DNA from 2 places in the Micromonospora sp. RTBAU3-60 genome. Region 1 is predicted to be linked to the other one. Evidence: riboswitches for the same ligand, from Rfam matches in the RefSeq annotation. Region 1 holds a riboswitch; the other holds the start of a gene.
The links. Region 1 has a riboswitch for ZMP and ZTP ahead of ACY34I_RS15675 (metallophosphoesterase). Riboswitches for the same ligand answer to the same signal wherever they lie in the genome.
Positions count from the first base shown of each region.

Region 2: linked by a shared signal. The riboswitch ahead of ACY34I_RS29680 (glycine hydroxymethyltransferase) and the one ahead of ACY34I_RS15675 (metallophosphoesterase) in region 1 are both predicted to bind ZMP and ZTP.

Region 1 is NZ_JBUEGB010000013.1:113,960-117,495, reverse strand. Features, by position in the region: gene ACY34I_RS15685 (MFS transporter) at 1-290, shown strand, start outside; gene ACY34I_RS15680 (thymidine kinase) at 345-1,061, shown strand; gene ACY34I_RS15675 (metallophosphoesterase) at 1,075-1,965, opposite strand; ZMP/ZTP riboswitch at 1,987-2,064, opposite strand; gene ACY34I_RS15670 (Rv0361 family membrane protein) at 2,110-2,568, opposite strand; gene ACY34I_RS15665 (VOC family protein) at 2,720-3,091, shown strand; gene ACY34I_RS15660 (SDR family oxidoreductase) at 3,139-3,536, opposite strand, start outside.
Region 2 is NZ_JBUEGB010000047.1:173-3,708, reverse strand. Features, by position in the region: gene ACY34I_RS29690 (aminotransferase-like domain-containing protein) at 1-147, shown strand, start outside; gene ACY34I_RS29685 (hypothetical protein) at 216-467, shown strand; gene ACY34I_RS29680 (glycine hydroxymethyltransferase) at 622-2,058, opposite strand; ZMP/ZTP riboswitch at 2,077-2,165, opposite strand; gene ACY34I_RS29675 (RNA-guided endonuclease InsQ/TnpB family protein) at 2,339-3,536, opposite strand, start outside.

The DNA.
Region 1 (3,536 bases):
GCATCGGGCTGGTGCTCGGCGGCAGCCAGGCGCTGAGCCGGTCACTGTTCAGCCAGCTCATCCCCACCGGAAAGGAAGGCGAGTACTACGGCTTCTACGAGATCAGCGACAAGGGCACCAGCTGGCTCGGACCGCTCGCCTTCGGGCTGGTGTTCCAGCTCACCGCCTCGTACCGGGTGGGCCTGGTCTCCCTGCTGATCTTCTTCGTCCTCGGGTTCGCGCTGCTCGCGGCGGTGCCGATCCGCCGGGCCGTCGTCGCCGCCGGCAACACCCCGCCCCGGGTGCTGTAAGCCGGCGGCGCACCGGCCTGATCGGGGGCGGTCGATCGACTAGGCTGCCCCGACGTGACCGACGACGCCGCCGCCCCGATCTGCCTGGCCCGGCCCCTCTCCGGCTCCGGCGACGACCGTGCCGGCGGCTGCGCCGCCGCGCGCGGCGTCGACGGGCGGCCGCTGCACGCCGCCGCGCTGAAGTTCTTCTGGGGGCCGATGGACTGCGGCAAGTCCACGATGGCCCTGCAGATGAACTACAACCACGCCCGGCAGGGCCGCCGCGGCCTGGTCACCACCCGCATCGACCGGTCGCTCGGCCCGCAGGTCACCACCCGCATCGGCCTGGCGCACGCCGCCATCGAGGTCACCGACTCACTCGACCTGCGCGACCTGGTCCGCGACGCGCTCGCCGACGGGATACGCGTCGACTACCTGATCTGCGACGAGGCGTCCTTCTACAACCTCGAGCACGTGGAGCAGATGGCCGAGCTGGTCGACGACTACGACGTCGACGTGTACGCGTTCGGCCTGGCCACCGACTTCCGCTCCTGCCTGTTCCCGGCCGCCCAGCGGCTGTTCGAGCTGGCCGACGAGGTGGCCCGCATCCAGGTCGAGGTGCTCTGCTGGTGCGGCCGGGAGGGGCTGCTCAACGCCCGCGTCGTCCACGGGCGGGTGGTCCGCGAGGGCGAGCAGGTCGTCATCGGCGACACCGTGGACGACGCCGACGTGCGCTACCAGGTCCTCTGCCGCCGGCACTACCGCTCCGGCGACCTCGGCCCGCGCGGCTGACCGGCCGGGGCCGTCACTCCCCGGGCACGTCCACGCCCGACACCGCGTCGACCAGGTAGACCTGCCGGCCGGCCTGCGGGTCGCGAGCGTGCAGGGTGTGGAACATCGGCGACCCGGGACCCCCGAGGTCGACGACGGACGCGCCGGCGCCCGTGACGGCCCGCTCCAGCCGCGGTGGCGCGGTGAGGTCGATGCGGGTGACCACGCCGGGTGTGACCCACACCGGAACGCCGGCCAGCGACCCGGACAGCTGCAGGTGGTAGTGCCCGCAGAGGACCGCCCGCACGTCGCCGCCGGCAACGGCCGCGGCGAGCTGCTCGGCGTCGCGCAGGTTGACCGAGCCCATCAGCGGCGAGAAGGGCAGCGCGATCGGCGGGTGGTGCAGCACCACGACGGTGCCGGCCTCGGCGGGCCGGGCCAGCACCGACCGCAGCCACCGCAGCTGCTCGTCACCGACCACGCCGTGCACCGCCCCGGGCACCAGGCTGTCGAGCGTCACCACCCGCAGCCCGCGGATCACGCTCACGGCCGCCCGCTGGCCGGACCCGAGGTCGGCCGGCTGGCCCACGTCGGCGCCGTCCGCGGCCAGGTGACCGGTGCCCAGCACCGCGGCGAACGACTCGCGGGTGTCGTGGTTGCCGGGGCAGTAGACGTGCGGGATCCCCCGGTCCCGGGCGAACCGGCCGACCCTGGCCCGCACGGCGGCGCAGCCGGCGACTGACCCGTCGTCGGCGATGTCCCCGCTGACGACCACCAGGTCGATGCCCGGCACGAACCGCACGTCGTGCAGGATGCGGTCGAGTGCCGCCACGGCATCCACGCCGTCCTCGTCCACCCCGCTGGCGGTGACGTGGGTGTCAGACAGGTGCAGGATCCGATGACGACCGGCCGGGGCGATGGACATGTGGTTCCTCATCTCGTCGATGAGGGGCACCCAGGCGGTCGACGCCCCCGACCCGCACTCCCCGGTGGTGACCCACCCTCGCCAGTCGTGGTGTCGACACCATAGGACACCGCCGCCCACCGTGTCGTCCCCGCCCGGCTGAGCTCAGAACGGGTCCCCGCACACCCGCCACTTGCCGTCCTCCTGCACCACCGACAGGGTGCGCTCCTCACTGGCGCCCCCCTCCCGGGTCAGCCGAGCCTTCACCGTGGCGCGCGGGATGCCGCGCTGGGTGGCCACCGACACGTCAGTGATCTGGTAGCCCCTGACCTGCGGCGGGGTGCGTACCCAGCTGCCGAAGCCGACCGCGCTCCACCGGCTGCGCGCGTTGCGGCACAGCTTCTCGTACGCCTTGTCGGTGTCGCCGCTCGCCACCTCCCGCAGGAACGCGTCGGCGGTGTCCCGCACCGGGCCGTTGGCCTGCATCATCATCTGCACGTTCCAGACACCCAGGCCGGCCACGCCGATCAGGCACAGACCCAGCCCGAGCCCACCCAGTATCAGGCCGTTGCGGACCGGCCGGCGGGGCCGGGCCGGTCGGCTCCATGGCTGCTCCTTGCCCATCGGGATCGACCGTATGCGCCCGATACGTCCCCGCGCAGGCACATCGCGTCGGTCACCGCTCGTGGAACACGCGCGCCTCGACCCCGGTGTTTTGAAAGATCGGCCCGGTACCTGCCAGAGGATGTCAGGATCTGTCGGCAGGATAGCTGGCATGACAGTGCACGCCGACCTCGCGATGGTCAACCTCGACAGCTCCGACCCGGCCGCCCACGCCGGGTTCTACTCCCGTGTCCTGGGCTGGGAGATCACCCACAGCCAGGCCGAATACGCGATGATCAGCAAGGACGGGACCTCCATCGGCTTCGGCCTGGTCGACGGGTACGCGCCGCCGGCCTGGCCGGACGCCACCGCCGGCAAGCGCTACCACCTGGACGTGTACGTCGACGACGTGACCGTCGCCGAGAAGGAATTCGTGGCGGCCGGGGCGACGAAGCCGGAGTTCCAGCCGGGCGGTGAGCGGTGGACCGTGCTGCTCGACCCGATCGGCCAGCCGTTCTGCGTCTGCCCCCGTCCGCAGGGCTGACCACGGGCCGGCTCGCCGGGCGGCTGACCGCCCGGCGAGCCGCTCGGTCAGCGGAAGGCGGCCACGTTCCGCGCCGCCCAGTCGGCGAAGGTACCTGGCGCCCGTCCCAGCAACCGCTCGACGTCCGGGCTGACCCGCTGCTCGGCCGGTGACGGCGTACCCAGGATGCCGAGGGTGGTCGCCACGACGGGCTCGGGCATGAACGGCAGCATCCGCTCCCGCGCCTCGGCGTGGCTCAGTTCCACGAACCGAACCGGTTCGCCGAGGGCGCCGCCGATCGCCGCCGCCTGCTGCCGGGGCGTGACCGGCGCCGGACCGGTCAACTCGTACGTGGCGGCGCCGTGACCGTCCCCACGTAGTGCGACGGCGGCGACCTCGGCGACGTCGGCCGGGTCGACGAACGGCAGCCCGACGTCCCCGAACGGCGCGGCCACCATCCGGGCCC
Region 2 (3,536 bases), on a different contig from region 1:
ATGGCCCACTTCTACGACGACGGGGCCACGGTGAACGCGCTGCGGCTGTCGGTCAGCGCGGTCACCCCGGACCAGATCGACCTGGGCCTGGACCGGCTCGCCGCGCTGGTCACCGACGAGCTGGCCGCGCTGGCCGCCCCGGCCTGACGCCGCAGTGTCGCCGCTCCGCCACCACCCGTGTGCCCGGCGCGGAGGTGACCGTTGATAATGGACGGATGGTTGCCTGGGAGTACGCGTTGCTGGTCCGCCGCTATCAGGGGCAGGGCCGCAATTTCCACGTCTCGTTCGTCTGGTACGGCCCGGACGGGTCGCGCTCCGACGTGACCGCGTACGGGGACACCGCGATCGCGCACCTCAACCGGGTCGGCCGGGACGGCTGGGAGCTGGTCTCCGCCGCCGAGGACGTGAACAACGTCCAGGGCAGCACCGAGGTGCACCGCTACCACCTCAAGCGCCCCCTCCGCTGACCCCCCACCCCACCCCCGTTGATCATGAAGTTAGCCGCGGAGAGAGCGTTTCCTCCGCCGCCAACCTCATGATCAACGCTGTTCCGGCCGGATGTGCCGACGCCCCGCGCGGGCGGGGCCGGGCGGGGCGTCGGGGAGGCGGGCGGGGGCGAGGTCAGCCCAGGTCGACGGCCGGGTAGAGCGGGAAGTTGGTGAGCAGCTCGCTGGCCTGCTTGCTCACCTTGTCCGCCAGCGCCGGGTCGAGCACGTACTTGGCCTTGGACGGGGTGCCGTCCGCGTTCGCGGCCGGGGTGGTCTGGGCGAGCACGATGTGGATCAGCTCGGCGGTGGCGTCCATCTCGGCGGTGCCGAGACCGCGGGTGGTCAGCGCCGGGGTGCCGATCCGGATCCCCGAGGTGTACCAGGCGCCGTTCGGGTCCTGCGGCACGGAGTTGCGGTTGGTCACGATGCCCGAGTCGAGCAGCGCCTGCTCGGCCTGCCGGCCGGTGAGGCCGTACCCGGAGACGTCGATCAGCACCAGGTGGTTGTCGGTGCCGCCGGTGACCAGCTTCGCGCCCCGGCGCAGCAGCCCCTCGGCGAGCGCCTGCGCGTTGGCCACGATGCGCTGCGCGTAGCCGGCGAAGTCGGGGCGGCGGGCCTCGGCCAGCGCGACCGCCTTGGCGGCCATCACGTGGGGCAGCGGGCCACCGAGCACCATCGGGCAGCCGCGGTCGACCTGGTCGGCCAGCTCCGGGCCGCAGAGCACCATGCCGCCGCGCGGGCCGCGCAGCGACTTGTGCGTGGTGGTGGTGACGATGTGGGCGTGCGGCACCGGGTCGAAGTCGCCGGTGAAGACCTTGCCCGCGACCAGGCCGGCGAAGTGCGCCATGTCGACCATGAAGGTGGCGCCGACCTCGTCGGCGATCTCCCGCATGATCCGGAAGTTGACCTTCCGCGGGTACGCCGAGTAGCCCGCCACCAGGATCAGCGGCTTGAACTCCCGCGCCGCCTCGGCGACCTTGTCGTAGTCGACCAGCCCGGTGGCCGGGTCGGTGCCGTAGCTGCGCTGGTCGAACATCTTGCCGGAGATGTTCGGGCGGAAGCCGTGGGTCAGGTGCCCGCCGGCGTCCAGCGACATGCCGAGCATCCGCTGGTTGCCCAGCTCCCGGCGCAGCGCGAACCAGTCCGCCTCGGTCAGCTCGTTGACCTGGCGTACCTGGGCCTTCTTCAGGGCCGGGGACTCCACCCGATCGGCCAGGATCGCCCAGAAGGCGACCAGGTTGGCGTCGATGCCGGAGTGCGGCTGCACGTACGCGTGGGCCGCGCCGAACAGCTCCCGGGCGTGCTCGGCGGCGAGCGCCTCGACCGTGTCCACGTTCTGGCAGCCCGCGTAGAAGCGGCGGCCGACCGTGCCCTCGGCGTACTTGTCGCTGAACCAGTTGCCCATGGCCAGCAGGGTGGCGGGGGAGGCGTAGTTCTCGCTGGCGATGAGCTTGAGCGACTGGCGCTGGTCGGCCAGCTCCGCCCCGATGGCGTCCGCCACCCGCGGCTCGACGGCGCGGATCACCTCGAGCGCGCTGCGGAAGGCGGTGGATTCGGCGTTCAGCGACATGCGACCTCCTGATGACGTGCGGAAGGCCCAGGCGCTCGGCGTGCGTCCTCGTGACGGGACCGCTCCCCGATGGTGCTCCATCCCACGCGCCAGTCACGGCCCGCGCCGATCCTACCGGGTACGCCGCGACCTGCCCGGTCCACCTCCGTACGAGGCGGCGGCGGGACCTGGTCGCGGGCCCGACCCCGCTGGGTCCCGTGCCACGTGACTTGGTGCAGCACGCTCTCGTTGACCTCCTCCCCACGCCTAAAGGCGGGGGACTCCCGAGGCTGATCGGCGTTTACGCTGCGATCAGTTCGGGTGGTTGGCGCTTCGCGGACTGCCCGACGGCGAGGTCTCCACGCCCTGTTACCGCCAGTCCGGCGGCGAGTATGTTCTTGGCCGCGTTCACGTCGGCGTGGTCCTGATGGCCGCAGGCGACGCACCGGAAGACCGCTTGGCTCTTGCGGGACTCCGGTGCGACATGCTTGCAGGCGTTGCAGGTCTGCGACGTGTACGCAGGGTTGACCTTCTCGATCTTTGCCCCGTGGTAGCGGGCGGCATGCTCCAACTTCAGCAGGAACCCACCCCAACCCTTGGACAGGATGGCCCGATTCAGGCCAGCCTTCTGTCGTACGTTACGGCCAGGCTGCTCAACGGTTCCCTTGGCACTTGCGGTCATGTTCTTGATCCGCAGACCCTCGACAGCGACCAGGCCGTGCTCGCGGACAAGCCGCACGGCGGTCTGCGCGGTGAAGTCCGTCCGCCGGGCTCGTATCCGCGCATTCAGCCGGCCGAGTTGCGCGCGGGTAGCGTCCCGGCGTTTCGACCCACGGTTACGACCGTGAACGCGCAGCGACCGCGACAGGCGCTGCTGCAACCGCTTGAGCCGGACCGCCTCGCCGGGGGTGACGAACTCCCGATCGTCCAGACCCCCATCAGAGGTGGCCACGGCGACGGCCACACCACGATCCACGCCGACCGGCGGTTTACCGTTCGGAGCCGCCTTGGTCACGCCGTCCTCGACGCAGAACGAGATGTACCAGCGTCCGCCGTCACGGGAGACCGTGGCGTTACGGAGGACACCGCCGAGCGGCCTGGACCACCGGAACCTGACCGGCCCGAACTTCGGCAGGCGTACCTCACCCCACCGGCGGCTGAGCCGGCGCACGCCGATCTGGTCGGCGTCGGGAAACCGGAACGACGGCGCGGTACGCGTCTTGGATCGCCAGCGCACCTTCCACGTGCCGTGCGTCTTGCATGCCTGGTCCAGGTCCCGCAACGTCTGCTGCAATGTGTGCGACGGCGCATCGGCCAGCCACGCACAGTCCGGGTCCTTCTTCGCCTCGGCCACCTGCCGGGCCTGCTCGTTGTAGCCGATGAACCCGCCACGGCGGCGGTAAATGCGGCGTTGCTCCAACGCCGTATTCCACACCGCCCGGCACACCGCACCCACCTGCTCCGCGTACGCGGCCTGCTCATCAGTGAACGCCAGCAGA